2 regions of the Abyssisolibacter fermentans genome follow, and region 2 is predicted to be linked to the other one. Evidence: riboswitches for the same ligand, from Rfam matches in the RefSeq annotation. Region 2 holds a riboswitch; the other holds the start of a gene.
The links. Region 2 has a riboswitch for thiamine pyrophosphate ahead of thiW (energy coupling factor transporter S component ThiW). Riboswitches for the same ligand answer to the same signal wherever they lie in the genome.
Positions count from the first base shown of each region.

Region 1 (8,492 bases), on a different contig from region 2:
AATAATACGATTAAAAAATTAGAAACACATAATGCTAGTTTGAGTAATAAATACAATTCCAGATGGATAGCTATCAAAGTATTGGAAAATGATGAAAAAGTAATGGAAGCTTTAAAAGAACAAAAAATAGATGAAGTTTCAGCTGCGTCAGATGTGGTAATTGAGGAGAATGATTTTGATTCCATGTTAGCAGAAGAAAGATATGTTATTATAAATAAAATACTATCTAAGTCTGTAAGCAGGCCTAAATTAGAGCAATTAACAACTTCAGATAAAATTGATAAAGTACTTACTAACAGAATTTTGGGAATACCTATTTTTGCAGGATTAATGTTTTTAGTATTTTATGTTACATTTAATATAGGGAATATATTTTTAGATAAAATAGATATTTTCTTTAATGAAACTATATCAGGAGCAGTCAGAGCAGTTTTAGAAGATTTAAATGTAGCTGGTTGGTTACAATCTTTAATTGTTGATGGAGTTATAGGTGGAGTAGGTGGAGTTTTAACTTTTTTACCCAATATAGCATTACTATTTTTCTTTATATCTATTTTAGAGTCAAGTGGTTATATGGCTAGAGTTGCATTTATAATGGATAAATTCATGAGAAAGATAGGATTAAGCGGAAAAGCATTTTTACCAATGGTAATGGGCTTTGGTTGTAATGTTCCAGCTATTATGAGTACAAGAACACTTGAAAATGAAAAGGACAGATTGTTAGCTATTTTAATAAATCCATTTATGTCATGTGGAGCGAGATTACCTGTTTATGTGTTATTTACATCAGTGTTTTTTAAAGAAAATGAGAGTATTGTAATTTTTTCATTATATATATTAGGAATTATTATTGCTATATTGGTAGGATTAATATTCAAAAAAACATTGTTCAAAGGAGAAAGTGCTCCTTTTGTTATGGAATTACCTCCTTATAGAATACCTTCAGTAAAAGGGGTATTATTAAATGTTTGGGAAAAAGCGAAAGGCTATATTGTTAAAGCAGGTACAGTTATATTTGCAGCATCAATAATTATTTGGTTTATACTTGGATATAATTTCTCAGGAGCTACTGAAATAACAAACAGTATAGGAGCTTCTATAGGTAAATTTATTGCACCTATATTTAAACCATTAGGCTTTGGAAGTTGGCAAGCTACATTGTCATTAATAACTGGTATTTCAGCTAAAGAAATTGTAATAAGTAATATGGCTATTGTATATGGATTGGGAGAAGGGGTAGCAGAAGCAGCAATTGAAGGAAATGCAGGAGTTTTGGCAGTCACATTAAAGGAAGCCTTTAATCAAGTAGCTGCTTATGCATTCATGGTATTTGTGCTTCTTTATACACCATGCATAGCTGTAATAGGTACTATCAAGAAAGAGACAAATTCATGGAAATGGACAGCTTTTTCAGTAATATATCAATTTCTTGTAGCTTGGGTTGTTGCATTGTTGGTATATCAAGTAGGTAGTTTGATATTTTTATAGGGAGTTGATATTTTATGTACACATTTATAATAGGAGCAGTTGTAATAGGATTTGCTGCATTTATAATATATAGAAAAACAAAACAGATAGCATCTGGAAAGCATACATGCTCAGATTGCAGCAGTTGTAGTTTTAATTGCAGCAGTAGACATGAATAATAATATGATAAATAAAAAAAGATTAACTTTGAATTATAAGTTAATCTTTTTTCTTTTAATCAGAAAAAAATAGCCCTTGGTAAATCATTTTTGTTAATGCTTGTATGTGTGTTTGTCTTTAATATAAAATAGTACTATATTACTAAATAGCAAATTTAAACTTTACAGGAGGTTATTACAATGAATGATAAGCCTAGGAAAAGGTACAAGTATATTTGTATTATATTAAGTTTTGCATTATTTATATCAGTTTGCATGCAGGTTTTTAATTACATGAACTATATAGAGCATAAAGGAAATTTTATTAATCAAATGTATTGTGAAATCAATAATTGTATTACATTTCTTTCAGGTTTTTCAGATATGGAAAGAGTACAAAAGCATAATATTGAAAGAGTTATAGAAAGTCTTTCAGAACTCGATTACATTACATATCATGCAAAACGCTTTATTGATAATGATATACATTATTCATTTATGAGTGGATTTAATATAGTCAGTATAATTATAGATGAAGGGTTTGATAGTGAATATAGTACGTGTGAAAGCTTTATGGAAGATGGGGTAATTTCAAATAATGAAATAACTTTTTTAAAAGAGCTAAAAGTAAATTTAATAAAAATTAGAGATAATATGTATTCATCAGAAGATGATAAAGGTATAGGAATTAAAAACATGACTATTGATGAAATTAATACTTTATTAATTGAATTTGATAATAAATATGACGGTTTAGAGGGAAATATTGAAGTAAGCAATTAATCTTATTCATGGCTTATATCATTATAGTATATATAGTTGTAATTATTATAGTTATCCAATGTAATTAAAGAAAGATGATTTTTCTATACAGAAAATCATCTTCTAAGGTAATTCTTATCTTTTATAGTAATGTAGAATAAGCAATAATAAATTTGTTTTAGCTCTTTACTATGTGTGTGGGAGGCATGCAGGAATCTTTCTCGTCACGGTGATGTACGTGTTTTTTCTTATTAGAAGCGAAAGGAAAAAACACGCGCACCAATGTTCCTTAGAAAGAAACCCTGCATGCCTCCTAGTAACTATACTGGTTATTTAATGTAAACATTTTGGTCTTTTTATCGTAATACTGATGTAATATTAAATTTAGATTTTGGCATTAATTGTATTTGGAATTGCAACTTGATAGTTTTTAATAATACTATTTTTATATATTATTACAAATACAGTTTATTTATCATTTCTAAGAATATTTAAATCTTCACCATTTAGAACTTTATTTATATTTCTTACAGCACACATTTTACCACACATAGAGCATGAATTTTCATCTTCAGGTTTTGACTCGGATCTGTAATTTTTTGCTTTTTCAGGATCTATAGCTAATTCAAACATAGTATCCCAATCAAGCTTTTGTCTAGCAAAACTCATCTTGTTGTCCCACACTCTTGCACCAGGAATTCCTTTTGCTATGTCTGCTGCATGTGCAGCTATTCTTGTAGCTATAATTCCTTCTTTCATGTCATCAAGTGATGGTAGACGTAGATGCTCTGCAGGAGTTACATAGCATAAGAAATCTGCTCCATTAGCAGCGGCAATAGCTCCTCCTATTGCACCTGTAATATGATCGTAACCTGGTGCTATATCAGTAACTAATGGCCCTAAAACATAAAATGGTGCTCCATGACATAGTTTTTTCTCAAGCATCATGTTTCCTTCAATCTCATTAAGTGCCATATGTCCTGGACCTTCAATTATAACTTGTACATTTTTCTTCCATGCTCTTTTAGTAAGTTCACCTAAAGTTATAAGTTCTTTAATTTGACTAGCATCAGTAGAATCCATTATTGCACCTGGACGGCAAGCATCTCCTAGACTAAGAGTTACATCATACTCAGCACAAATATCTAAAAGCTCATCAAAATGCTCATAAAATGGATTTTCTTTTACATTAAGCTGCATCCATGCAAACATCAAAGCTCCGCCTCTTGATACTATGTTCATAAGTCTTGGATTTCTTTTAAATGTTTTAGCTGTTTCTCTATTAATACCAGCGTGTATAGTCATAAAATCTACTCCATCTTGAGCATGCGTTTTTACAACATCAAGAAATTCTGAAGCTTTGATATCCTTTAACTCTTTGTCATAAAAGCCTAAAGCATCATATACAGGTACAGTACCTATCATTGCTGTAGACATATCTATTAGTTCTTTTCGAAACTTTCTAGTTTTACCAAAATTACTCAAATCCATTATGGATTCAGCTTTTAACTCGATAGCTACTTTAGCTTTTTCTAATTCTAAATCAATATCATTTGCATCTTTTGAAATTCCAAGATTTACATTGATTTTTGTGCGTAATCCTTCGCCTACTCCTTCAGCTTCTAAATTTTTATGGTTTTTGTTTGCAGGAATAGCTATTCTACCCTTAGCAACTAACTCCATTAGTTTAGCTGTATCCATATTTTCTTTTTTTGCTACAGCTTTCATTTGCTCAGTTAAAATCCCTTTTTTTGCAGCATCCATTTGAGTTGTATAATTCATTAAATTCATCTCCTTAAATTTTATTGTTTAGGATATATACCATTAAAACATCCTGTACAAATACTTTTAGTTTCAAAAGTTTTATATAAATCATGTATATCTAAAAAGCCTAAGGTATTTACATCTAAAAAGGCTTTCATTTCATTTATACACTTCTTGTATGACAACAGCTCTTCTTTGGTAGAAATATTTACTCCTAAATTGCAGGTGTAATCTATTTTAGGAGAGCTAATTAATAAATGCACTTCTTTTGCGCCTGCCTTTTTTAATGATCTTACAATAGCTTTGCTTGTAGTGCCTCTAACAATGGAATCATCTACAACTATAACTTTTTTATCTATGACAGCTTCTTTGATAATATTTAGTTTTATATTTAAATCTTTTTGTCTTTTAAGCTGAGTTGGTTTTATAAATGTTCTACCAACATAATTATTTTTTGTGAATCCTAATTTATAGGTAATACCTGATGCATGGGCATATCCTATAGCTGAAGGTACTCCAGAATCTGGAACACCTATTACAACATCAGCTTCAATATGATATTTACTAGCAAGACATTTACCTAAATTTTCTCTTACTTCATATAAATTTTTATTGTTTAACATACTATCAGTTCTTGAGAAATAGATGTATTCAAATGCACATAATGCTGGATTTTTATGTGCATAATTTATAGATTGTATATCATTATTATCAATTATAACTATTTCACCAGCTTTTATTTCACGTATATAGTTTGCTCCTATAACATTAAAGGTACAGGTTTCAGAAGAGAGTATGTAGCTAGAATTAAGTTTACCTAAAAAAAGAGGTCTTATTCCATATGGATCTCTTATACCAACAAGTTTATCATTAATTAGCATAACTATTGCAAATGCACCTTTTAGTCTTTTAACAGATTCTATTATTCTATTTTTTAAATTAAGTTGTTTATTGCATTTAAATAAATTAAGAATTACTTCAGTATCACTAGTAGTATTAAATTTTATGCCATTATCCATTAGTTTCTTTTTCAATTGTTGACTATTATATATATTACCATTATGAGCAATGGACAATGTATTTTCATCAGAACTTATGGGTTGAGCATTATCAATCACATTATCTCCAAAAGTAGTATATCTTACGTGAGATATACATGAGGTACCTTTTAAAGAAAGATCATTAATTTTATTAAATAAGTCATTTGTGTTTCCAATAGATTTGTAGTTTTTTATGGTGCCATAAGAACTAATTGAAACACCTGCACTGTCTTCACCTCTATGCTGAAGAGACATCATAGCAGTATAGATTAATGACCTAAAATTAACGGCAGCTGTGGAATAAATACCTATTACTCCGCATTCTTCTTTTAGCTTAGTTAGTTTTATCATATTAACGGCTCCAATCATATGTCATAAATAAAGAAAAAATTGAAAAGCTAGAGGAAGGGGTACTATTAGAATTGTACTTAAAATAGAAAAAGCACAAATCCAGTACAGGATTTATGCTTAATAATCATTAATAAATATATTTTGCTTTCCTACGCTGGTATTATCCAGATCAGGTTAAGGGTCAAAGAATTAAAAGGTTCTTTATCTCAGCTGGCCTATCCAACCCCCCTAGCTCTCAAATATTTAGTTTTTATCGTGCATTTAAATAATAACATATAAAAATCTTGAAATCAATCTATAATTTTAAATTATATGCTAAATGTTAACTAAATCTAAAAATGATTCGGGTTTTATTAAATTACTATTGCGGCATATCTGTAGAAGAAAAATAACAAAGTTGCAGGGCAGTATTACTATTTTTAAATCAAACGAATGGTTTTAAAATAGTAATTAACAATTTATAAATCATTTAATAATATATATTATAAGTAATTTTACATTCAATTTTTATGTTAACAGTAGATGGCAGGTGATTGTTTTGACAAATTTTTTAATTACAGGTGGTGCTGGTTTTATTGGTAGTAATTTCATACGTTACTTTCTAAATAAATATAAAAATTATAAGATTATAAATTTAGATAATCTTACTTATGCAGGTAATGTTAACAATTTAATAAATATTGAAGATAATTATAGATATAAATTTATTAAAGGTTCTATTAATGATATAAATCTTGTAAAAAAAATATTGGAAACAGGAGTTAATTGTATTATAAATTTTGCAGCTGAATCTCATGTTGATAGAAGTATTAATAATTCACAAATTTTTGTAAAAACAAATATTTTGGGTACACAGGTGCTGTTAAATGAAGCTAAAAATTATAATGTAGATAAATTTATTCAAATTTCAACTGATGAAGTCTATGGATCATTAGGAGAAAAAGGTTTATTTACGGAAAAATCACCAGTAAATCCAAGCAGTCCATATTCAGCTAGTAAGGCTAGTGCTGATTTTTTAGCTCTATCATATTATAAAAGTTTTGGTTTACCAGCAGTTATAACAAGATGTACTAATAATTATGGTCCCTATCAATTTCCTGAAAAATTGATTCCATTAATGATTATTAAGGCAATAAATAATGAGTATCTACCTGTGTATGGCAATGGGGAAAATATTAGAGATTGGATTCATGTGGTAGATCATTGTAGAGCTGTTGATGCTGTTATACATCATGGTAAAGTAGGAGAGATATATAATATAGGAGCAATTAATGAGAAAAGTAATTTAGAAGTAGTAAAGTTTATATTAAATATATTAAAAAAATCTTATAGTCTAATAAATTTTATTGAAGATAGACCTGGACACGATATAAGGTATGCTATAGATAATAAAAAAATAGTTAAACATCTAGGGTGGAGCCCCAAATATGAATTTGAAAAAGGTTTGAAAGATACTGTAGATTGGTATGTTGAAAATAAGCATTGGTGGGAAATAGCATATAGAAAACTGTACATGAAACAGAATAATTCAAGTAGATGACAGGTTAAAGAATCAATACATTAATTTACAATTCTTGATTTACTGTATATAGAGAGGAGAGGTAATAAAATGAAAGCTCTAATACTTTGTGGTGGAATTGGTTCTAGGTTATTTCCTATAACATTTTCATTACCAAAACAATTAATACCATTAGTAAATAAGCCTTTGCTATTTTATATAATAGATTCTTTAATAAAAGCTGATATAAATGAAATAGGGATATTAGTCAATGATAATATGGAACTGTTTAAAGAAAGTTTGAAGAAATATGAAACTGAAAAAATAAAACTTGAATATATAAAACAAGAAAAGCCCATTGGTCTAGCAAACGCAGTATCATCATCTAGGGAGTTTATAAAAGATGATGATTTTATAATGATTTTAGGAGATAATCTTTATGATTTAGATATTAAATTGCTTATAAATGAGTTCAAATTAAATAATAGTAATTGTAATCTTTTGTTAAAGCAAGTGGATAATCCTATGAGATTTGGTGTAGCTAAAACAAACAATGATTATGTAGTAGATGTTGTTGAAAAACCAAAGATACCAACTTCAAACTTAGCTATTACAGGAATTTATATTTTTGATAAAAATATTTTTGCTGCATGTGAAAACATTAAACCTTCATGGAGAGGAGAATATGAAATCACTGATGCAATAAGATGGCTTATTCAAAAAGGTTATAAAGTAACGTATAAAATGCATGAAGGTTTTTGGAAAGATTTAGGCAATCCTCAAGATGTTATTTATGGAAATCAGTATCTAATGAAGGGAATAATGCATTATATAAATGGTGAAATTGACGCTAAAAGTGAAATTTCTGGTAATATAATAATAGGTGAAAATTCTAGAATAATAAACAGCTTTATTAAAGGTCCTGTAATAATTGGTAATAATACTATAATAAAAAACTCATATATAGGTCCTTATTCATCTATTTGTAATAATGTTAATATAATAAATTCAAAGTTAAAAAACAGCATTATTTTAGAAGGATGTATTATTTCAAACATTCATACAATCATTGATTCAAGTATAGTTGCTCAAGATACTATAATAAAAAAAAGTTTTAAAAGTAAACAATCAAATAAGTTTTTATTAGGTAAAAATAGTCAAGTGGAATTGTATTAATATAAGTTTGCTTTATATAAACAAGGATCAAGATGTCTTCCACCTCTATAAGTGGCGGGTAACGCTTAGATTTAACAGGTCGTGTGCATATATCCCGCCTCGTTGAAACGGTGAATGGGATATAATGTTTAAACAACTAGTAGACATAGTAAATTAAGCAAGATTAATAGATGAAATAATAAAGGGGAGTATTATGAATAAAAAGATATTAGTAACACGTCCTTTTTTACCTCCAATAAATGAATATATAAGTTATCTTCAATTAATATGGGAAAA
Region 1 is NZ_LOHE01000037.1:152,672-161,163, forward strand. Features, by position in the region: gene feoB (ferrous iron transport protein B) at 1-1,488, shown strand, start outside; gene AYC61_RS20575 (FeoB-associated Cys-rich membrane protein) at 1,503-1,646, shown strand; gene AYC61_RS04335 (hypothetical protein) at 1,827-2,408, shown strand; gene thiC (phosphomethylpyrimidine synthase ThiC) at 2,856-4,169, opposite strand; gene purF (amidophosphoribosyltransferase) at 4,190-5,542, opposite strand; TPP riboswitch at 5,672-5,782, opposite strand; gene rfbB (dTDP-glucose 4,6-dehydratase) at 6,081-7,082, shown strand; gene AYC61_RS04355 (glucose-1-phosphate thymidylyltransferase) at 7,152-8,216, shown strand; gene AYC61_RS04360 (DegT/DnrJ/EryC1/StrS family aminotransferase) at 8,410-8,492, shown strand, end outside.
Region 1: another riboswitch for thiamine pyrophosphate. It lies ahead of purF (amidophosphoribosyltransferase); the one in region 2 lies ahead of thiW (energy coupling factor transporter S component ThiW).

Region 2 (8,492 bases):
GGTTTAACAAGACCTTCGGCACTGTCACCATTTGGTATGAATCCTGAAGCTAATTTTGCTCTTTCTTTTAATATAGCTCTTTCATGATAAACACAACATCTGTATAATGGCTTTCTTCCTGGGACTATTTCGTGAGCTAATCTAATAAATTCATCAGTACTTAGTCTATCATCCTTAGCTAAAATAGCAACTTTTTTTAATACTTGAAATTTCAATTTCTCTATCTCTGATTCAAAATTATACATCATACATTACCTCCAATCTTATGCAAAATATTATAACCATGATTATTCCTATAGCTTTTAGGATTATACCACAGAATAACTAAATATTTTAGTTCACTATTATAGCATTAATTTTATTATAAATAGTTTAGTTTTTAACAATTATATTCTATTTAGCTTTTTATTTATAGTAATTAGTTTTGTATACTTTGCAATTTATTTATGCTCTATTATAACAGAAAAACAGAATAAAATCTTCATTTTTATATATTTTATCGTTGATTTTGTTAAAATTATATCATTAATTTTATGCATTAATACCATATATAAGCAATTATGGTATTTTGAATCAGCGAGAAGGAATAATATGTATAATTTAATAAAACACAAGCTAGTATTTACATTTTTGAATTTTTATACAACTCATAAAAATGATGTGTCGGTCCTACTCCTTTGCCTATTGTAAATGAATGTTTTATAGCCATAGTTACATACTCTTTTGATGCCTTAACTGCTTCATATAGCGATTTACCCTTTGCTAAGTTTGCTGCAATTGCTGATGATAATGTACAGCCTGTACCATGTGTATTCGGTGTATTAATAATTTCTTGTTTAAATATATGAAATTCACTTCCATCATAAAGTACATCCCAAGCTTTATCTTCTAAGTGACCTCCCTTTACTAAAACAGCTGATACGCCCATTTTGTTTAAATCTTCACATGCTTTTTTCATTTTATCAATTGTTTTAATGTCATATCCTAATATTTCTTCTACTTCAGGTAAGTTTGGTGTTATCAATGTGGCTAATGGAAAAAGATTGTTAACTAATGTATCTTTTGCATCTTTTGATAATAGATTGTAACCACTTTTTGAAACCATAACAGGATCTAATACTATATGAGGCAATTTATCTTTATATTTGTTAAGTGACTTTGCTATTGTTAATATTGATTCAATTTGAGATACCATGCCTATTTTTACTGCATCTACTTTTATATCATCAAATATTGCTTCTATTTGCCTTGCTATTGTTTCAGGCTCTAAATCCTGAACATAAAGTACTCCTTGAGTATTTTGAGCTGTAACTGCTGTTATTACACTCATTGCGTAAACGCCATTAGCACTAAATGCTTTTATATCCGCTTGAATTCCAGCTCCACCACAGCTATCAGAACCAGCTATTGTTAATGCTTTCTTCATTTTGAGTCCTCCTTTAATCTAGATTATTCTCATAACTTTGATTTTCTATGATTAATCTGGTTTTATAATATTATTATAAACTACTGCTTTTATCATTGGAATACTTAATAATCCTACTGCAATTATTGTACCCGCTAATGAACTTGATAAAAATGGAACTACAAAATAGAATAACGAAAGCTTCTTACCTAAAAATAACATTGCTACTGGATAAGCAATTATACCTCCTAATATTCCTGTACCAAATAATTCGCCGATACCACCTAATAAAATATTTTTCGTTTTTTTGTACAATATTCCTGCTAATAAAGCTCCTATCATGCTTCCTGGAAAAGCTAAAATTGTACCTATGCCCAGCATATTCCTAAGTAATGATATTACAAAAGCTACTAACACTGCATAAAAAGGTCCTAATGTTACTGCTGAGACAATATTAATGAAGTGCTGCATAGGATAAAGTTTTGATACTCCTAAAGGTATGTAGATAATTGTTCCTAAAATAGTACCAATTGCTATAAGTAATGCTCCAAATGTTAATTTTTTTGTATTCATTTTTCTCCTCCTTTATTTTAACAACAAAAAAACAGTCCGTAAGGACTGCTATATACAAAATAAAGCTTATATATTCCCTACGCTGGCATTATCCAGATCAGGTTAATGGGTCAAAGAATATAGTTCTTCCTCTCAGCCAGCACATACCAGCTCCCCTATACTTATTAAATTCTATATCAAGATTAACATACTTTTATATCTTTTTCAACCACATATTTATATTAGGTATACTAAATCACATAAACAAAACCAAAAGTATCACACTCTGTGGTTAATAATCCATTTAGCTATATCTTTGTAAATTACTTTGGCTTTTGCTATATATAACCCTAAACTAATTAATTCCTTTTGTGATAAAAACACAACGAAATCTATCACTTCTTTTTGGCTAATACTCTATTTTGTTTCTTCATATATCTTCATCATAATTCCAGCAAATTTTTCTTCTTCAGCTAAATGTGGTTCATGTGCTGAATTTTCAAACCAGTAAAAATTCTTTTTTGGTGCTTTTATAATATTATAGTATTCTTCAACTAATGCAGATGGCGTGTTATAATCATATCTTCCTGCACAAAAATAAACAGGTACATCAAATTCTTTATACTTTTCTCTGAAATCAGCTTTTTCACGATTAACAAATAATGTTTCTATTGAAAATAGATTTCCTCTAATAAATCTAACGCCATCAAACCATGAATATTCAGGTGAAAGTAATACTCCTTTTATTATTTCATGAACAGTTTTTACTTCTAATTCATATCCACCATATTTTTTTAACCACTCTCGCTGAACAAATGTATCCTTTTTACTATTTTTATATGGCGGTTTACCTATCTCTTTTAATTCTTTTAGAGCTTTTTGATTATTTTCTTTAGTAGCTTTTTCTAATACATAATCATATGATAATTTTTCTCCTTCAATATCATCTACAACTTGCCCTATACCTATATATGCAATAATTTTTTCAGGTGCATTTTGGATTGTTTCTATTCCTAATACTGTACCCCAAGAATGTCCAACTATATAAATTTTCTCTTTGTTAAATCTGTCACATAAATAATCTATTAATTCTATTGTATCTTGTTCTAGTTGTTCTTGATTCATAGAATTCTCATCTATATTTGCCCTATATGATTTTCCCGAACCCCTTTGATCCCAATTAACTACTACAAAATTCTGTTCCAGCTGACTTTGAAATCTTCTGGCATAGCTTATAAATGGGTATCCGGGTCCTCCATGAAGAAATAGAATTATTGGATTATCTTCATTTACTCCCCTCATCATTATACATTGGTCAACACCACCAATTTTGACTTTAGTTAACTCTGCAATACTGTTATTTACTACTTTAAAATTATCATCTCTTATCTTAAATGTAAAAGTAGGAAAAAAAACTAAAATTAAAAATAGTATAACAAAAATTATAATTTTCTTCTTGTGTTTTAATATCATAACATAATTACCTTTCTATTTTCTAACCATAAAAAATAACTTTTAGCTGTACGTGCCTATATTAGTCAATCATCATAAGTATATTTTATTATACCTAAACTTCTAAATGTTAAATCGCATACTCTATTTTTCTTAGTCCACTTTTCTTCTAGCATCAATCCACTATAACTACCCCAAACTGTAAAACGTTTATGTTTTAACTGAGTAATAAATAATCCATCTGTTTTATTAATATAATCAACTAATTCATCAACATAGTCTTTTAAGATATTATTTATACTCAAAACACCTAGCTTCCCAAAGAGTTCAAAGGTTGTAAAAAATTCATACCATTCATTATCAGTAAAATTTTTAAATTTCTTTTTAAAATCAAATTTTAAGATTTTTGCTGGAGCTATTCTCTGACCTTTGTAGTTAATATATATATCTGGAATGGGACTAAAAGCAATTAACTTTTGAATAGCCTTATTAATAATTGCAATATTATTATCTGTCCTCCATGAATAAGTATAAGCTAGTAATCTCAATTGGTATATATCTGGTAATGCTTTGTTTTTGACATAATAATTTATGTTAGATTTAATGTAAAATATATCGTTAATGTCATCTAGGTCTGCAAGTTTTTTCATATTAAAAATTGCTCTATTAATTTCTCTAGTTATAAATTCTTTATTTTCAATACCAAAATATGCAAATAGTAAAGCTCTTTCATAGTCATCACCATATAATCCATACTCTGGAGCATATATATCCCATGATGTCCATGATCTATTAAAGTTATCCCTTAATAATGACTTCAAGCCCTTATTAATGAAATTATCACTAGCATCAAATCCCATTTCTGCTAGCATTCTTAATGCTGTTTCCATAGCTTTAGAACTTGCAATACGCTTATTTTCTGGTAACCATCCGCCATGGAAACTTGTTCCAAAATATCCATCACTATTTTGCCAACTTAATGCGGTTTTAACTTTCTTATCCTTTATAATTTCCTCTTTATACTTTCTTACATTTACTGGTCTATATAGTATATCTCTATTTAATCTTAATAATATTGCACTACACGCATTGTCATTAAGATATTTAATTGAGTTACTATAATTCTTATATAACATAAAACCCCCAATATCCCAGACTTAATAATTTACAATTCGTTCTTTTTATCTATCATATTTAATTCTTTTTTTGTCAAACCAAAATAAATGTTATCGTAGTATTCTCCGTTTGTATATATCATATTTCTAATTCTACCTTCTTCTTTAAAACCAAATTTCTTGTGGAATCTAATAGAATTATTATTAAATGAATATACAAATATCGTAACTTTTTGATATCGTAGCTCTCTAAAATAAAATCTTAACACTATTTTTATTGCATCTAAAGCATAACCTTTTCCCCAGTATTCCTTTTTTAAAGCAATTCCATATGAAAATGTTCCGTTCCGACTATTACATAAGTAAGTATTTATATCTCCAACAGCATTTCCTTTGCTATCTTCAATAATCCATTGATATTCATCATTTTCAGGTGTTCTATTCGCCATTTTTTCAATTCTTTCTTTCATTTTATCTTTAGACATTGGAAAACGAATAATATCACCCATGCGTTGAAGATCTGTATCCAGTTCTTCTTCAACATTAAAATAACCCTCTATGTCGTTAATCTCTATAGGTCTTAGCTTGACTTTTTCTCCTTTCCATATACTTCGCAAACTTATTCCCCCTTTGAAATTTAGCATTACTACTTTTTAATTTCACTTGTTAAATGGTTTTATTTATGTGCAGGTTTGCGTCCCGTTATTATTATCATTGGTGATATTTTGAAATCCCATTTGTATTTACCATTGTCTACCATGCATAATCGATTTTCAAACCTACTATTAACTAAATCTAACAATTCTACCTTTTCATCGTATGCTAACACGTCAGGCTTTATATTGAAACATCTATTTATATATTCTATAATAGAGTATCTTTCTGACTCAATTATCTGCTTCTTTAATTTATTTGAATTACGATAATCATCAACACATGTTACGTATGAAATTACATCTATTTGGATTTCTCTAAACCCGATTTCTTCAAATGTTCTCATAATGTTCTGAGGATTATCAAAATAAAATCCTACATTCATTTCTTCATTGTATTTTTCTGTAATATTATTAATCTTTGTAAGTAAATCAATTTCTCTATGAGACTGGTCATTACTCTTATTTTCCAGCGATAACTCAGGTCTAACATTCATAATTGATACATAGCCGTTAGGTTTACATACTCTAAATTGTTCTTGTAAAAATTCTCGGTTATTTACATGTTCAATTACCGTATGTGAAGTACAAATATCAAAGCTATTATCTGCATATGGTAATGATAAAGCATCACAAATATCATATTTAACATTACTTAAGTTCGTTAATTTAGCTTGCTCTATGCAATAGTTAACAAAGTTCCTATCCATATCTAATCCAGTAATAATTGCATTCTTAAATTTCTTTGAAAGTTTTCTGGTCAATGTACCCGCACCACAGCCAACTTCCAATACATTCATGCCATCATTTAAATGAATACACTCTACAATTTCATTTATGTTTTTACCTGTAAAGCGCAATTCTCTGCTAGAATCTAAGGTTTTAATACTTTGTACTCTTTCAGACCAATTTGTAATTTTCATTATTTTCTCCTTTCATAACAAGCATTATTTAACAACATATAGAAAAACTTTTTCATATAGTTACTCCTCTAAGAATAGCTTAATATTTAAGATATCCTTTCAACTCACTTGCTTTATTATAAGCTGATTGCAAAAAAATTTGTGGTGAATAAATTACTCCTTTTTCAGGAAAAACCTCAAAAGACAAATTTCCTTTGTAATTTATTTCTTTTAATTTCATCATCATATTATTCCAATCTATTTCCCCTTTTTGAGGCAGCCAATGCCTGTCCTCTTGACCATCATTGTCCGATAAATGTATTGCCATTATTCTTTCTCTGTATTTATCTAATAAATATGTAGTGTTTTTGCTGAATAAGTTTGCATGAGATGAATCATAGCATATCCCTAACCAAGGCGAACTAAAATTGTCCAATATTTTTTCCAAAAACTCATCTTGTCTAGTATTTTCTAATGCTATTTTTATTTTGTATTTTTCTGCTTCTAAAAGAATTTTCTCAAAAGAATATAATCCGTAGTCATTAATAATTTTATCATCATAACCTTCTGTAACATGCATAACTATCATAGGAATTTCATGTTTATAACAGTCATGAATCCACCTTAAGCTCATATCAATAATTTTTTCACGATCCATTTCATCACTGCTCCAAAGCAAATTACTGTCTTCATATGGTGCATGTATATTTTCAATATCTATATCCATTTTTTTAACTTTATTAAATTGCTCTAATCCTTCTCCTGAAAATAAATCTGGTTCCCACCATAACATTATAGAATCAAACCCTGTATCCTTTATCATCTTAATACGTTGCGTAAACGGTAAAATATATCCAAACCAATGAAATATGCCTAACTTCATATTTTCATACATTATGTCCTCCTAATTATGTCAAAGCCTTTTTCTGCTTAATAATTACACTAAAAAATATTAATAAGTCATTGTAATGATAATTCTGTTCGCTAACCTATTACAATATTATACACTTATTTTCCATTATAGTAAATAGTTTGTGATTTATGAGCTGATTTGTATATTAATTTCAAATACACTATTGACTTTTCAATTTTACACAGATTGTCCAAACTTAATAATTATTAATAAAGCTATATTGCCCGGGTTATAATTTGTACAGATGTATTATTTAATTTATATATATTGCTTCATACCAGCATCAAATGCTTCTTTGTCACCAACTTCTATTCCAAATAATGCTTCTTGCAATGCAAATGTACTCGCATAAAATCTAGCACGATATAATAATTCTTCTACATTTGGATAAATAGGTTTGAAAGATTTTACAAAATCTTCTCCATATCCAAATGGTCCGATTAATGATGCTATATCAATTGCTGGATCTCCTATTGAAACATCATTAAAATCAATAATGCCGCTTATTGTTTGGCTATTTGAGTCAAATATTATGTTTGAAGGTCCAAAATCTCCATGTATTAAGGTCTTATTAAAATTATAATTTTTTTCAAAAAAATCATTAAAATTTTCACTAATAGAATCTTGAGACTCTTTTTTCATAAATGGAAATAATTTTTTCTTTATCTTTTTAAATAAACTTACCCATTCATTATAACCATCAATAACATCAAGCTCATATTCGCAAATTTTTTCTAATGGTATACTATGTAATTCTTTCAAAAACAACGCTAATTGCTTAGCAATAAAATCTTTTCTTTGAGTATTATAAAAAATGTCTTTTTTAAAAGAAATACCTCTAATCATTTTATATCCACTATATACACAACCAACTTCATATGAATCAAGATTATTATATATTGGATTAGGGATATTCAAAGAAATATAACTCTTTAATATATTTAAAATTCTAACTTCTTTTTTTAACTTTTCTATTCCCTGTGGATATTTTGGAAACTTAAAAATAAAATCATCGTTGATAATAACAACATCATTGTTTTGTCCTTCTTTATTAAAGCAAAATTTATCTATGATTAAATGTGGATTTTCTTCTTTTATAATTTCAATATATTTATTCATTTTACTCCTCCCCAAAAGCAAATGAAAGCAACAATTGCACTACTGCTATTATCCATACTTGTAGTAATCCTGCAATGCTACTTATTCATCAATTACATCTAATTATTTAATTTAAAATTCATCTGATACTCCTGTTTCATTTATTTTAAATTTTTTATTATCACAATCTATTTCTGCCTCTACTCCATAAGGTAATATAAACATTGGTGATGTATGCCCAAAATTCATATTGTACAAAATTGGTAAATCACTTCTTTTAGCTTCATCTCTTATCACTCTCATGTATTGTTCTTTATATTCTTTATAATATTTTTCATCTTGAGGTTTACTTATAATCAACCCCCTTATTTTATTAAAAATACCTAAAGCATTGAATGCTCT
Region 2 is NZ_LOHE01000039.1:8,565-17,056, forward strand. Features, by position in the region: gene AYC61_RS05780 (4Fe-4S dicluster domain-containing protein) at 1-245, opposite strand, end outside; gene thiD (bifunctional hydroxymethylpyrimidine kinase/phosphomethylpyrimidine kinase) at 623-1,426, opposite strand; gene thiW (energy coupling factor transporter S component ThiW) at 1,478-1,978, opposite strand; TPP riboswitch at 2,036-2,145, opposite strand; gene AYC61_RS05795 (alpha/beta fold hydrolase) at 2,375-3,430, opposite strand; gene AYC61_RS05800 (hypothetical protein) at 3,496-4,545, opposite strand; gene AYC61_RS05805 (GNAT family N-acetyltransferase) at 4,575-5,141, opposite strand; gene AYC61_RS05810 (class I SAM-dependent methyltransferase) at 5,201-6,100, opposite strand; gene AYC61_RS05815 (sugar phosphate isomerase/epimerase family protein) at 6,180-6,974, opposite strand; gene AYC61_RS05820 (aminoglycoside phosphotransferase family protein) at 7,251-8,111, opposite strand; gene AYC61_RS05825 (S66 family peptidase) at 8,223-8,492, opposite strand, start outside.